One region of the Arthrobacter sp. 10N410 genome, then DNA from elsewhere that is predicted to be linked to it. Evidence: riboswitches for the same ligand, from Rfam matches in the RefSeq annotation. Region 1 holds a riboswitch; the other holds the start of a gene.
The links. A riboswitch is a leader RNA that binds a small molecule or an ion and turns the genes downstream of it on or off. The one in region 1 is predicted to bind cyclic di-AMP.

Region 2: linked by a shared signal. The riboswitch ahead of AC1DB8_RS09170 (aggregation-promoting factor C-terminal-like domain-containing protein) and the one ahead of AC1DB8_RS05640 (hypothetical protein) in region 1 are both predicted to bind cyclic di-AMP.

What each region holds. Positions count from the first base shown of each region.
Region 1 covers NZ_JBFTIP010000002.1:238,873-246,242, forward strand. Annotated here, with positions in the region: gene AC1DB8_RS05620 (hypothetical protein) at 1-586, opposite strand, end outside; gene AC1DB8_RS05625 (Ig-like domain-containing protein) at 1,243-4,542, shown strand; gene AC1DB8_RS05630 (DNA alkylation repair protein) at 4,660-5,271, shown strand; gene AC1DB8_RS05635 (hypothetical protein) at 5,274-5,528, opposite strand; cyclic di-AMP (ydaO/yuaA leader) riboswitch at 5,730-5,895, shown strand; gene AC1DB8_RS05640 (hypothetical protein) at 5,900-6,661, shown strand; gene AC1DB8_RS05645 (dihydrofolate reductase family protein) at 6,757-7,314, opposite strand.
Region 2 covers NZ_JBFTIP010000003.1:316,588-323,957, reverse strand. Annotated here, with positions in the region: gene AC1DB8_RS09195 (DNA glycosylase AlkZ-like family protein) at 1-278, shown strand, start outside; gene AC1DB8_RS09190 (nucleoside deaminase) at 354-857, opposite strand; gene AC1DB8_RS09185 (phosphatase PAP2 family protein) at 957-1,772, shown strand; gene upp (uracil phosphoribosyltransferase) at 1,797-2,432, shown strand; gene AC1DB8_RS09175 (VOC family protein) at 2,529-2,906, shown strand; gene AC1DB8_RS09170 (aggregation-promoting factor C-terminal-like domain-containing protein) at 3,024-3,752, opposite strand; cyclic di-AMP (ydaO/yuaA leader) riboswitch at 3,751-3,931, opposite strand; gene AC1DB8_RS09165 (glycosyltransferase family 39 protein) at 4,081-6,117, opposite strand; gene AC1DB8_RS09160 (bifunctional glycosyltransferase family 2/GtrA family protein) at 6,118-7,370, opposite strand, start outside.

The sequences.
Region 1 (7,370 bases):
CCAGCGGCTCGAGGGCGGTCCTGAGTTCCGCGTCGGACCTGGCGGTGGGTGCCTGCCGGCTCAGCCCGATCGTCAGGGTTCCCTTGAGTACCTGCAGTGCAACGGTGGCGCCGCCCGGGGGAGTGCCGGCGGTTGCCGGTGTGCTCAAAACCGTGGCGTAGGCCTTCTCGCCCACGGCCGGCGTCCTAAGCAGCCTGACCGTGGACGTTGGATCATTCCCCACCGTCTGCCGGAACGTTGAACACCTTTGGGCCAGGTCGTCGGTGTAGGCGAAATCCGCAGCGAGCACGTCGCTGCGCGGTGCGCTTCGGGCAAAGACAAACGCCAGGGACTCGCGTGACCACACGCCGGTCAGCGTCAGGACGCCCGCGGCGAAGTGCATTGCCAGGTCCGCTCCGCTGGTCGGCGAACTGTGCGGCCGGAACACGCTGCACTCGCCGGGCTCGACGGCCGGCTTATCGGCGGGCTCCGGTCGTCCCTGCAGGCGGGTGCGCAGGTCCGAGCTTCTGGAGACCCGCCCGGTGCCTTCCTGGCCGCTGTTGATCGCCCTGTCCACGAGGACCATCAGTTCCTCATCGGAAAGCACCTTCTCCGCCGTCGCCGACGGGAGAGTCCCGGTTGCGGGAGACGATCCGCTGCCCGCGGGCGGTGAGGGTGAGCCCGGCGTGCAGCCGGTCACCGCCAGAACAGCGGCAGCGCAGGCCAGGAGCCAGCGCTGGGTCCGCGAGCGGGGACCGCTGGTGTTCCGTGTTGTTGCAGCACCTGGACACACGACTGGACTCCCTGCCGTCGAAAGATGTGCTGAGCCCATGATCCGGCGCAGGGGCCGGGGGCACCAGAGGATTTATGCCCCCGGGCCGCGCCGGAGGTTACTCAATGCCGGGGACCAAGTCCGGCGGATGACCGGAAGCAAGTAGGCGACCAAGTGTCCCTAACAACCAACCAAGTAGGACCGGCCGGAAAGCAAGAAGCCCCTTCCAGAAGACGGGTAGGCGCCACTCGCGCGCTGCTCTTTCGGCGCTTCTAGGCTCCGGAGTACTGGGTGGAGTTAGTCAATTGAATGTTCAGAAACGGGTCTCAGCCATGCGTGAACAAGCGGCACTTCGTGCTTTGTCCGGACATTTTCCTGGTCGCTGTGGGGGCGCGGCCGGGGCATCCCATTTCAAGCGGAAGCGGGCTGCCGGATGGTCCCAGGCTCCCTCCCGGCGACGGTCGCGGACCCGACGCGCGTGGGCGATCTTCGTGGCGTCATCGCTCGCCCTGGCCGGGCTATCCGTCAGCGGTCCGGCCTCTGCCGACGTCGGCACGATCGCGCACGATTTGCTACGGACAGGGTGGGACAGCAACGAGACTGCGCTTTCGCCGACGTCGGTCGCGTCATCAAATTTCGGCAAGCTTTTTTCCACCGCCGTGGACGGCCAGGTGTACGCCCAGCCGCTCGTGGTGGGCGGCACCGTCATAGCCGCGACGGAGAACAACAACGTCTACGGCCTGGATGGCGGCACCGGAGCGGTGAAGTGGCAGCGCAACCTCGGTCCGGCCTGGCCGGCAGCGACCGTAAGCTGCGGTGACCTCACCCCCAACATCGGAGTCACGTCCACTCCGGTCTTCGACGCCGCGACCAACAGCGTCTTCCTGATGGCGAAGACGAACGACGGAGCGACGCCGCAGCTCCCGCACTGGTACATGCATTCGCTGGACAGGGTCACGGGGGCCGAGAGGCCAGGGTTCCCGGTGCTCATCAACGGCGCGCCCACTAACGACCCGACACGGCCGTTCAACGCGATGACTGCGATGCAGCGGCCCGGGCTTCTCCTGCTGGATGGCGTGGTCTACGCCGGTTTCGCCAGCCACTGCGACTGGGCACCGTTTGTCGGCTACGTCGTCGGGGTGTCCACCGCAGGCCGGCAGACCACGATGTGGGCCACCGAGTCCGGCAACAGCAGTGCGGAGGGCGGAATCTGGCAATCCGGCGGCGGCCTGGTCTCCGACGGCACCGGCCAGATCCTGTTTTCCACCGGGAACGGGATTTCCCCTAAGCCGGGACCGGGCAAGACCCCTCCGGCGACCCTCGCAGAGTCAGTCGTTCGGGTCAGCGTCGGAGCCGACGGAAACCTCAAGGCCACGGACTTCTTCAGCCCGGCCAACAACGCCAAGTTGGATCAGAACGATGCCGACCTGGGTTCCGGTGCCCCGATCGCCATCCCCACCGGCTACGGCACCACGGCCCACCCTCGCCTGATGGTCCAGGTCGGCAAGGACGGCCGGGTCTACCTGCTGGACCGGGACAACCTGGGCGGTATGGGGCAGGGGAGCGGCGGAACGGACGCCGTCCTCGACGGCGCCGGGCCGTACAGTGGCGTCTGGGGCAGGCCCGCGTTCCTCGGGACCACAAACGGCGGGTACATCTACACCGTGGAGAACAAGGGCTACCTTCGTGCGCACAAGCTGTTGGCCAGCAGTACCGGCGGCATCCAGCTGGCCTCCGTCGGTACGTCCATTGGCACCTTCGGGTACACCTCCGGGGCGCCCACGGTGACCTCCAACGGTACAAACGCCTCCACCGCCCTGGTCTGGGCCGTGTACGTAACGGGACCCACCGGTACCGGCGCGGAACTCCGTGCCTACCGCGCAATGCCGGACAGCACCGGTAAGCTTCAGCAGGTTTTCGCGGCCCCGCTGGGCACCGCCGCCAAGTTTTCCACGGTTGCCACTGACAACGGGCGCGTCTACGTGGGAACCCGGGACGGGCACGTGATCGGCTTCGGTGCCCCGACGACCTCAGCGGTTGGGGCGACAAACACGGACCTGGGAACCGCCGCGGTAGGCACCTCCGTGAAAGGGAACCTGATCATCACCGCCAGCAGGGCTGTTACGGTCAGTTCCGTCGCAGCACCTGCGCCGTTCGGGATCGAGGCCCTCACACTGCCCCGGACGCTTGCCAAAGGCGGAACCATGACGGTCCCGGTCACCTTCTCGCCGACCGTAGCCGGACAGGTCGACGGGACGTTGACCGTCAAAACCTCCGACGGCGAGACGGACCTTCTGGGGGTTCACGGCGTCGGCACCAAGGACGGACTGGGGGCAACGCCGCCCACCCTGGTATTCACCGACGTGCCGACCCAGACCAGCAGTCGCCAGACCGTAAACGTGGTCAACACCGGCACGAGCGTCGCCACGATCACCGGCGTCACCTTGCCGGGCAACGCCCAGCTTGCGGTCGACCCGGCCACGCTGCCGGCCGTGGGACAGAAGATTCAACCCCTTACTTCCGTTCCGGTGTCCGTCACCTTCAGTCCGACGACGGCAACCCCGGTGGCTGATCAGCTCCTCATCACGAGCGACCGAGGATCACTCACGGTACCGGTGACGGCGACCGCCGTGTCGGGCGTAGCGCATCTGCAGCTGCCGGCATCCCTGGACTTTGGTGATGTGCCTGCCGGCGCTGCGGCCACCCGGGATTTCACCATTACTAACACTGGCAACATCCCCCTGACGATCACCAAGGCCAAGGCGCCGGAGGGTGTATTCTCCACCACCGTTCCAATCTCGGAAGGCCTGGTGATCCCGCCTGGAGAGTCCGCACATCAGAGCGTGACGTTCAAGCCGACGGTGGTCGGTCAGGCCGGAACCGCCGACACCTACTATCTGCTGACCGCGGACGACGGCCAAGGAGCACAGAAAGTAATGCTCACCGGAATGGGCGTCGACGATCCCATCGGCCTGAAGGCGTACCAGACCAATGCCGGTGACCCGCGGTCTGTCCTCGGCAGGTCGCTGACCTTGGAGTACCCGGTGGGGGCAGGGAAATGCCAGGACTACACCAAGGGCGTGATCTGCTGGTCCCCGTCCACCGGGGCCCATTGGGTCGCAGGCGCGATCTATGCCCGCTACAAGGCCGCGGGCGGCGCTGCCGGTGTCCTGGGGTTCCCCACCACCGACCAGCTGACAACCCCGGACACGATCGGGCGGTATGAACACTTCGCCGGCTCCGGCGGGGCATCCATTTACTGGACGCCAAGCACCGGGGCGCACCTCATCACGGGCGCGGTCCGTGCCAAGTGGTCGGCCCTGGGCAGGGAACGGGGACTGCTGGGCTATCCGACGTCGGACGAGGCGCGCACCCCTGATGGCGTGGGACGTTACAGCCACTTCACAGGTTCGGGGGGTTCATCGATCTACTGGACGCCAAGCACCGGGGCGCACTTCATCACGGGCGCGGTCCGTGCCAAGTGGTCGGCCCTGGGCAGGGAACGGGGGCTGCTGGGCTATCCGACGTCAGACGAGACGCGCACCCCCGATGGCGTGGGGCGTTACAGCCACTTCACAGGCTCGGGCGGTGCATCGATCTACTGGTCGGCGAAGACCGGGTCGCACTACGTCCTCGGTGCGATCCGTGCCAAGTGGACGGCCCTCGGCAGGGAAAGGGGACGTCTGGGATATCCGACCCGGGACGAGTACGCAGTGTCCGTGGGCCGGGCTTCGGACTTCCAGCACGGGCGGTTGACCTGGAATAGCTCAACCAGACTGGTGACCGGCTAGCGCGTGCGGGCCCCCGGGCCCCAGCGGTCCGCGTAGGACACTGCGCTCGCCGACGGTTTCCCGCGGGAGGACGCAGCTGCTTAGGCCAAGCCGGCCCCCGCACGACAGAATGGATCCATGAGCGAGGCCGGTGACTTCATTGACGCGGCGCTGCTGCGTGAGAGCTCGTGGCAGCGGGCCGAGGAAGCGCAGGCGCGATACGGCCCGGCCCTGGGGAGCTATGGCTCCTCGGTTGGCGCCGTCCGCGGCACTGTCCGCGACGCGCTGCGCCGGTACCGGTCACTAGGCCGCGACGATGTCACCGCCCTCAGCTCGGAGTTGTGGGAGGTGCCCGTCTTCGAACGCCGCCTTGCCGCCATCGTCCTGCTGCAGTCCAGCCTGGCCCTGCTGGACAATTCGGACCTGACCCGGATCGAGGGTTTCCTGCGGACTGCGCGCCTGCGCGAGCTGGCCGATCCGCTGGCGACCGACGTCGTCGGGCCGCTGATTGCGGGACTGGACGGCCAAAACCGTTCCCGCGCGGAAACCGTGCTGGGCCGCTGGCTGCAGGACCCGGACGATTGGCTGCGGCGGGCGGCCCTGATGGCGCCGCTCCGCGAGCTACGGGCCGGGGGAGGGGACTGGGACCGTTACCGGCGCCAGGCCGGGCTGGCGGAGTCGGGCACCCCGGACGACGCCGGTCTGGTGAGGGAGGCGATCGCTGCCGTCACCTCCGGGATGGCGAAGTAGCGCTACTTGCCGGGCCGGCGCTCCACGACGGCATACGCCTTTCCGTCGAGGAACTGCCAGTCGGTCACCACCATAAAACCGAGCGCGTCCACGCGGTCATTCAGGACGTGGATATCGAAGCCGCCGTCGCGCGGTTCCGCGTCCCACGTGGCTACGTGGATTTCCTTTCCCTCGAGAACCAGCAGCTCTGTGTTGACGTCGAAATCCTCCTGCGGCTGATCGCTGAGCTGGCAAATTGCGACACAGTGGCTGTTCATAACGGGGCCTCCGCTCGGGGAATGCTGGGTGCCCTCATCCTATGGCTGGCAGGTAGCAGCGTCCTAGGCTTTCTTCCGCGCCAGGACACGGATCCGTTATCTGAATGTGACATTCCCGCCCGGGCCCGTTACCGTAGATGGGTGCCTGTTTGTTTCCGATACGGGCGCTCCCGAGCCGATTGCCTAACTCTGCCGCGGCCTGGGATCCGAATGCAACCTTTCTGGCAGAGACGGGGAAACCACTTTTGACCTGCAGTTTTAGCAGGTCTTGGGGTGAAGCCGCACAGCGCCCGCATTGACGGGCCCGCGGCCGGGTGCCTCCCATCCGAATCCGACAGCTCACCTCGCAGGCATTGGGAGAGGCTACAAACATGACTTCAAGCATTACTTCTGCGCGCCATCGTTCCGACGCATCCGCCGGACGGGCCTCAGCATTCTCGGGCAAATCAGGCACCATCGGTCGTCAGGCCGCAGTAATCTTCGCAGCCTCCGGCCTCGTCCTCACGAGCGGAATGGCAGCCAATGCAGCCGTTGCCCCGGCCGAAAACAAGACCGGCCCGGCTTCGTCGGTTGACGTCGGCAGCAAGGTCTCCGCGCCGGTTACCGCTGATTCCGCAGTTCAGATCAGCTTCGCCCGCCCGGCAGTCGCTACCACGCCGGCGCCCGTGATCGAGCAGCCCAAGCCCGTCACCGCCCCTGCGGTTGCCGCCGCTCCGGCTGTCGCGCCTGCCCCCGCTCCGGTGCTCGCGCCGGCAGCGCCGCAGGTCAGCGTTCAGGCGAAGGCGGCCGTGGCACCTGCCTCGGCAGCCGGCGGAGCCAACGCCGCGATGCTTTCGGCCGCCTACAGCCAGATCGGCATCACCCAGGACTGCACCGCCATGGTGGAGAAGGCCCTCGGTGCGGCCGGTATCCACGTGGGCGACCTCGGTCCCCAGCAGTTCATGGGCTACGGCAAGGTTGTGGGTGCCCCGCAGCCCGGCGACATGATCGTCCAGTCCGGCCACGTCGCCATCTACGCCGGTGACGGCATGGCCATCAGCGGTGGCATGAACGGCAGCAACCAGACGATCAAGCACCCGCTGTCCTGGCTGACCGCCACGGGTGGCGTGACCTTCGTCCGCGCCAGCGCATAGCAAAAAGCGTAAGAACCTCTTTCCAGGGCCGGTGGTCGGCTGCTAAACGGCAGCTGGCCACCGGCTTTTGTGCACGTTTACGCCGGCCGGTGAGCTCAGCCGGCGTACCGCAGCAGGACGACGCCGTTGCCAAACGCGCGGGTGCCGGCGAGCGTGAGCGCGGTCCTGTCGTCTGCTGACTTGAACAAGGGATTCCCCCGCCCGATCAGCACCGGGTGGACATAAATCCAGTACTCGTCAATGAGCCCGAGCCGGCGGAAGGTATCGGCGAGGTCGGCCCCGCCCAGTGCCAAGTCGCCGCCGGGCTGCGCCTTCAGTGCCAGCACGTCATCGGCGACGACGTCGCGCACCACCGTAGTGTTCCAGTCGGCCCGTTCCAGCGTCCTGGAGTAGACAATCTTCGGCATGTCCCGCCAAATTTTGGCGAACTCGACCATAGCCGGTGTACTGGACGGATCCTGGTCCGCCGTCGGCCAGAAGTCGGCCATCAGTTCGTAGGTCACGCGGCCGTCCAGGAAGGCGCCCATAGAGGCCAGTTGCTCGTTGAAGTGGCTGTGGAGCTCCTCGTCCACCATGTGCCAGTCAATCTCTCCGTTCGGCCCCTCGAAAAAACCGTCGAGGGAGACCTGGAGGGCCAGAATGATCTTTCGCATGGGCCAGAGCCTACGCCCGGACGAAGCGTTGCGGGAAGGCGGCGCTCGTCCCCGGT
Region 2 (7,370 bases), on a different contig from region 1:
TGGGCTCGCTCGCGCTGCAGGCCGACCTGCCGGACCACCCCATCTTCGACCGCGGCAGGATCATCGGTTTGTGGCAGTACGACCCGGGCCGGGAGAAGATCGCCGCTTGGGTGTTCGGCACGCCGACGCGGGCCGTGACCCGGCGGATCGCCGAGGTGGAGGCCTGGATCAAGGAGGACCTGGGCGATTTCCGCGCCTTCAGCCTGGACTCGCCCGCCTCCCGGCAGAAGCGGATCGACGCGCTGCGGGCGTCCACGGCGGCCACCGCCGAGCGGTAGCTCACCGCGGCGTTGAGGGGGCCGGCGCCCTATGGGGGCCGGCGCCCTATGGGGGCCGGCGCCCGAAAGGCAGCGTCAGGCGCCGCGGTGGCCGGCGAAGAATTCCCGCAGCAACCCGCCGCACTCCTGCTCCCGGACCCCGGCGTACACCTCCACCCAATGGTTCAACCGGCGCTCGCGGAGAATGTCGAACACGGACCCGGCGGCCCCGGCTTTCTCGTCCCACGCGCCGAAGACCACCCGCGGAATCCGCGCCAGCACCACGGCGCCGGCGCACATGGCGCACGGCTCCAACGTCACCACCAGGGTGCAGTCTTCCAGCCGCCAGCCCTCGTCGGCTGCGCCCTCCAGCGCCCGCCGCTCGCGCAGCCGGGCCGCGGCCTCCCGGATCGCCACCATCTCGGCGTGCGCCGTCGGGTCCCCGAGTGCCTCCCGCTCGTTGCGCCCGGCACCGAGCACCGAGCCGTCCGGTCCGATCACGACGGCGCCGATCGGCACGTCCTCGGTGGCCAGCGCCCGGCGCGCCTCGGCAAGGGCCAGGCCCATCCAGTCCGCATGGCGTGGCTCGGGGGTAGTCATGGCTCAATGATAGTTTCGACCCTAAGCAAGCTGTGCACTTAAGCGGGTGCACCGGGAAGTCGGGAGAGGGCATTGAGCACCAAGACTGAGAGCTGGCTGATGCGGCGCTGGGGAAAGTGGGTGGTGCCCTATGCCGCACTCTGGATCACCATGCTGATCGGCGGCGTCGTCGTCGTCGCTCTGGCGCTGACGAGCGCGGAAGTCTACGACAACGTCGTGGACGACGCCGGCCTGGCAAGCCTCGACAAGCCCACGCTGGGGTTCATGCAACAGCTGCGCAGTCCCGGCCTGGACGCGTTCGTCACCGGGTTCACCAATATTGGCGGTGGAATCGGCATGCCGATTCTGGCCAGCATCCTGACAGCATGGCTGATCTGGGTCTCGCGGACCTGGCGGCCGCTCATCCTGATCGGCGGAGCCGCCGCGGTGTCGATCACCGCCACAACGGTGGGCAAGAAACTGATCGGCCGGGCCCGCCCCGACTTCGCGGACGCGGTGCCGCCTTACGAGACGTCGCCGTCGTTCCCCAGCGGCCACACGCTGAACACCACCGTGGTAATCGGGCTGGTGGTCTACCTCGCCTGCCTGCAGGTCAGACGCACCATAGCCCGCGTCGGTTTGATCACCGCGGGTGCGATCTTCATCCTTGCGATGGGCATGAGCCGCGTCTTCCTGGGCCATCACTGGATGACCGATGTGATCTTCGGCTGGGCCCTGGGGCTGGGCTGGGTGGGGATCGTGATCCTGGCCCACAGGCTGTTCCATGTGCTGCGGCACCGGGAACACACCGGCCCCGCGCCGACGTTCGACAACGATGCGCACCTGCGCGACGGCGCCCCCGCCCGCGGCCGCAAGGGCAGCACCGCGGAGCGGACCGCCGACGCCGATACCCCGGACCCCGCGGGACGGTCCTGAAGGTCCGGGTGGTAGTTTTGACCCATGCGCACTCTCGTTGTCGACCACCCGCTGGTCGCCCATAAACTCACCGTTCTGCGGGACAAGAACACCCCGTCCCCGGTCTTCCGCCAGCTCACCGAGGAGCTCGTCACGCTCCTGGCCTATGAGGCAACCCGGGACGTCCGCACCGAGCCGGTGACCATCGAGACGCCGGTCAGCACCACCGTCGGCACGGCTTTCACCAAGCCCACCCCGCTGGTGGTTCCGATCCTGCGCGCCGGTCTCGGCATGCTGGAGGGCATGACCAAGCTGGTGCCCACCGCCGAGGTCGGCTTCCTGGGCATGGCCCGGGACGAAGAGACCCTGGACATCATCACCTACGCCGAGCGCCTCCCGGAGAACCTGACAGACCGGCAGATCTTCGTCCTGGACCCGATGCTCGCCACCGGCGGCACCCTGCGCGAGGCGATCAAGTTCCTCTTCAAGCGCGGCGCGTCGGACGTCACCTGTATCTGCCTGCTGGCCGCCCCGGAGGGCCTGGCCAAGCTGGAAGAAGAGCTCTCGGACGCCAACGTGACCATCGTGCTGGCCTCCATCGACGAGAAGCTCAACGAAAAGTCGTACATTGTGCCCGGGCTGGGCGACGCCGGAGACCGCCTGTACGGCATCGCGGTCTAGCCGCCGGCATGCACTGCTGCCCTCGCGGGTAGGGCGGTTGAAACGTCCCCGCGGTCAAGGGTTCCGGCGTAAGGCGTCCGGGACTAGCCTGTGCCCATGGACTGGAAACTTGAACTCGTGTTTGTCCCCGTGTCGGATGTGGACCGGGCCAAGGACTTCTATGTGAACAAGGTCGGCTTCAACGCCGACTACGACGAACGGCCCACGCCAGGCATCCGTTTCGTCCAGCTGACCCCGCCGGGTTCCGGGTGCTCGATCGCGATTGGCGAGGGCCTCAACGACGCCCCGCCCGGCACCGCCCCCGGCCTCCAGCTGGTCGTGAGCGACATCCAGGCGGCGCACCAGCAACTCAAGGACAACGGTGTGGACGTCAGCGACATCGATGTCCAGGACTGGGGGCATTTCGTCTACTTCGCCGATCCCGACGGCAACAAGTGGGGGGTGCAGTACATCCCCAACCGTCCGAACGGCTAGCGCGGCCGCGCGGTTCCGTAGCGCGGCCCGTATTCCGCAGGCGCGGCGGCAGGCGCACGTGAGGCCCCGGATCCCAAGATCCGGGGCCTCACTCATGGCATGCAGCCTCGGCCGCGCTTAGTACCAGTTGTTCGCGTAGTGGAAGTTCAGGGCGCCGCACGGTGAACCGTAGCGGTCCTGCACGTACTGCAGTCCCCAGTTGATCTGGGTCCGGTAGTTGGTCCGGTAATCGGCGCCGGCGCTGGCCATCTTTTCGGCGGGCAGCGACTGGACCACGCCGTAAGCGCCGCTGCTGGCATTGGTAGCCGTGGTCTTCCAGTCGGACTCCCTGGTCCACAACTTCATCAGGCACTGCATCTCGCTCGGGGCCCAGCCGTGGGCGGGCAGCTGAGAGGCGGCGTAGGCCTGCGCACCGGCGGGGTCGTCAATGGCGACCGGCTTCGCGGGAGCAGGCGCCTTGGCAGCCGGAGCCGGCGCCTTGGCCGCCGGGGCCTTGGCGGGCTTGATTTTGGAGGCCTGGGCCTCCACGCTCATCGGGGCGGGCGAGGTGGGCGTGTTGCTGCCGACGCGTTCGAAGTCCAGGGTCTGCAGGGACGCGGCCGTGTCTTTCGACGCTTCGGCCGTATGCGCGGCAGTGCCGGAGGCCTGGCCCGCGGCCCCTGCCCCCAGCAGGACGGCGAAAGCGGTGGCTACGACGGCGGCGCGCTTGCCATTGGTCCGGGCACGGGCACGGGGCCGGGACGGGCTCGAAGTGTGCTTCGCCGGCTCGGCGCGGTGGCGCGCGCGCTCGGCGTCGGACGTGCGTTTAGCGCCTTCTGGGCGCGTGGGTGCCTTGATTTCAGTCATGTTCGCCTCTCAACGCCTACGGAGTTAGCTGTCGGGTTCGGATGCGAAATCCGGCCGCACGGAATCTCGACGTGGCGGCTTAACCCCAAGGGTGCATGGATGCAGAATGCCCGGGAACTCTGGGTTCCCCGTCTCTGCCTGGTCCATGGGAATCCGGGTAGCGGCAGAGTTTGGCGTCAGCCCGGACACGCGGCCAGATCGATGGCCGCACCCTAAAACGGTACCGGACTTTCAATCAGATGTCACAGCTCGACGCCGGTAAGCATCGAGCGGGCACGGAACCGTCGAAACGGCGCGGCGGAGACGGAGGCAAGCGGGGGAGAGGAGCCTACTTCGCCAGCTTGTACACGGTGGCGTTCCCCACGGTCTGGGCCTGGTAGTTGGCCGCGACCCAGCTGGCGACCTCGGAGTTGCCGCCGCGGCCCCCGCCCAGGCCGCCCATGCCGCCGGAGATGAAGTAGCCGATCTCGCCGCGGTCCACCATCGCTTGGAACTGCTCGAGCGTGGGGTACGGGTCGCCGCCGTTCCAGCCGCCCAGCGCGATCACATTGGTGCCGGTGGCGAGTTCCAGGCTGGCGGCCTGGGTGGCGCCGGAGACAATCCCGGACCATTTGGCGCCGGAGGACTTCAGCAACGCTGTCAGCTCGGCCGACGCCGTATCCGCGCCGGGTCCGCCGGGCCCGCCGGCGGCCGCCCCGCTGGAACCGAGGATCCCGCCGTCCGGCCTGCCCGCCGCCCCGAAGCCGCCGCCCATCGCGGACGCGGTGGGCCCGGAGGTGGGGATTGACCCCGAATGCGCCTGGGCCGCCGTCGCCAGCGTCCAGGCGGTGGTCCCGAGCCCGCCGGCCAGCAGTGAAAGGACCACGACGCCGGCCGCAGCGGCTTTGCGGAGCCGGGCCGGGAGCGCCGCCAGGCTGTCCACCCGGAGCAGCAGCGCCGCGGCGGCCAGCACGCCCAGGACGACGGCGATCACCCGGAGCCCGGGCAGCCATGCCGGGTCGCGGCCCAGGAGCACGGCGGACCAGACCGAGGCAGCCAACACCGTCACGGCCAGGACCATCCGAGCGGGCCAGTGGGTCCGGCCGCGCCACAGTTCCGCCGAGCCGATGCCCACCAGGGCCGCGACGGCGGGGGCCAGTGCCACGGCATAGTACGGATGCACGGTGCCGCTCATGAAGCTGAAGATGCCTGCCGTGATCAGCAGCCAGCCGCCCCAGAGCAGGAGCGCGGCACGGGTGGCGGAGCTCCGGGCCTCGCGCCGGGTGAACCACAAACCTGCCACCAGCAGAACCAGGGCCGCCGGCAATAGCCAGGACACTTCGCCGCCGAAACTGGTCCCGAACATCCGGGTGATCCCGGCCGCGCCGCCGAAGCCCACGTTGCCGTTTCCGCCCGGGCCGCCGGCATTTCCGAAAGCATTTCCACCGGGCATCCCGCCGCCGGACCCGGTGATCCGGCCCAGGCCGTTGTAGCCGAAGGTGAGTTCCAGGAAGCTGTTGGTCTCCGACCCCGCCATGTACGGCCGGGCCGAGGCGGGAGTGAGCTGGAACAGCGCCAGGTAGCTGCCGGCCACGACGGCGATCCCCGCCGCGGCGGCGAGGAGGTGCAGGAGCCGGCGGCCGAGGGTGGTGGGTGCCGCCCACAGGTAGGCTAGGGCCAGTCCGGGCACTATCAGGAAGCCCTGCAGCATCTTGATCAGGAACGCCAGGCCGATTACCGCGCCGGCTGCGGCGAGCCATTTCCAGCCGGCCTTTTCGATGGCGCGGGTGGTGAGGTAGGCGGCCAGCACCAGGCACAGGGTGAGCATGGCGTCGGGGTTGTTGAAGCGGAACATCAGGGCTGCCACTGGGGTCAGCGCCAGGGCGCCGCCGGCCAGTAGGCCCGCCGCGGGACCGGACACGCGCTTGACGGTCAGGTACAGAAGTCCAACGGCGGCCACCCCCATCAGCGCCTGGGGAATGAGCATGCTCAGTGCCGAGAAACCGAAGATCCGCCCGGCGAGGGCCGGGATCCAGAGCGCGGCCGGTGGCTTGTCCACCGTGATGGCGTTGCCCGCGTCGAGGGAACCGAACAGCAGCGCGGTCCAGTCCTTGGTGCCGGCCTGGATCGCTGCGGCGTAGAAGGAGTTGGCGTAGCCGGTGGCTTCCAGGTTCCACAGGTACATCACTGCGGTGAAGACCAGCAGCAGGGCCGCCGAGGGCCGCACCCACCACCGCTGTGGTCCGAACAGCAGGCGTGCCCGGCGGTCCTGCGCGGCGGGCGCTCGAGGAGCTGCCGGGCGGGTCGCCGTCGTCGGGTGTGCGGGCGCCGATGCGGGCGTGCTGCCGGCCGGGCCGCCGGTGGCGGGGTCGAGGGTTGCGGTCATTTACTTGGCCGTTTCTGTGTGGGGGAGGGCTGAGGCGTTGGCGTTGGCGTCGGACGCCGGAGCATAGGGAACGGCGCCGGGGGCCGGAGGAATGGGGGCGCCCCGACGGCGGAAGACCACGTGCCGGAACAGCAGGAATTTGATGGCGGTGGCGGCCAGGTTGGCGGCGGTCACTGTGACCAGTTCCAGCCAGCGGTCAGGGGTTCCGCCGGACGTGCCGTGGACGAAGGCGAGCGCACCGGAGGTCAGGGCCAGCCCGATCCCGAAGACCAGCAGCCCCTCGAAATGGTGGCGGGCCGCCTGGCTGCTGCCTTGGATGCCGAAGGTGAAGCGCCGGTTCGCCGCGGTGTTGGCCACCGCGGTAGTGAGCAAGGCAAGGAAGTTGGCCAGCTGCGGGTCAATGATTCCCCGGCAGAGCACGAAGATCAGCAAGTACGCGAGGGTCGAAGCCACCCCGATGCTGCCGAAGCGCACGAGCTGGCCGAAGAGGCTTCCGCCGGGGCTTTGTTCCTGGGCCCGGGACGAAGCCGGCAGCGGTCCGCGGGCCAGGGCGGACCGGAGTTCGGGAACCGGGATCCGGCCCGAGAGCAGGTCCCGGCTCAGCCGGGCCATGCCGCGCAGGTCCGCGATGGCCGTCTGGACGATGTCCACGCTGGAGTCCGGGTCGTCGGTCCAATCGACCGGGACTTCGTGGACGCGCAGGCCGCACCTCTCGGCGAGTACCAGCAGCTCGGTGTCGAAGAACCAGGCGTTGTCCAGCGTGTGCGGGAGAAGCTGCCGGGCCACGTCCGCCCGGATGGCCTTGAAGCCGCACTGGGCGTCGCTGAAGTGGGCGCCCAGGCACGACTGCAGCAGCAGGTTGTAGCTGCGCGAGATGAATTCCCGTTTGGGTCCGCGGACCACATGCGAGTTGTGGGTCAGCCGGGTCCCGATCGCGAGGTCCGAGTGCCCCGAAATGAGCGGGGCCAGCAGGGGGCCGAGCGCCGCCAGGTCGGTGGACAGGTCCACGTCCATGTACGCCAGGAGCGGCGACGGCGAGGCAAGCCACACCTTGCGCAGCGCATTCCCGCGGCCTTTTTCGGCCATGTGGACGACGTTGATCTCCCGGAGCTCACGGGCGACGCGTTCCGCCGTCTGGAGTGTTCCGTCGGTGCTGGCGTTGTCCGCCACCGTGATCCGAAAGGAATGCGGGAAGCAGCCGACAAGGTAGGCGTGCAGCCGGCGTAGGCACGCTTCGAGGTCACGTTCCTCGT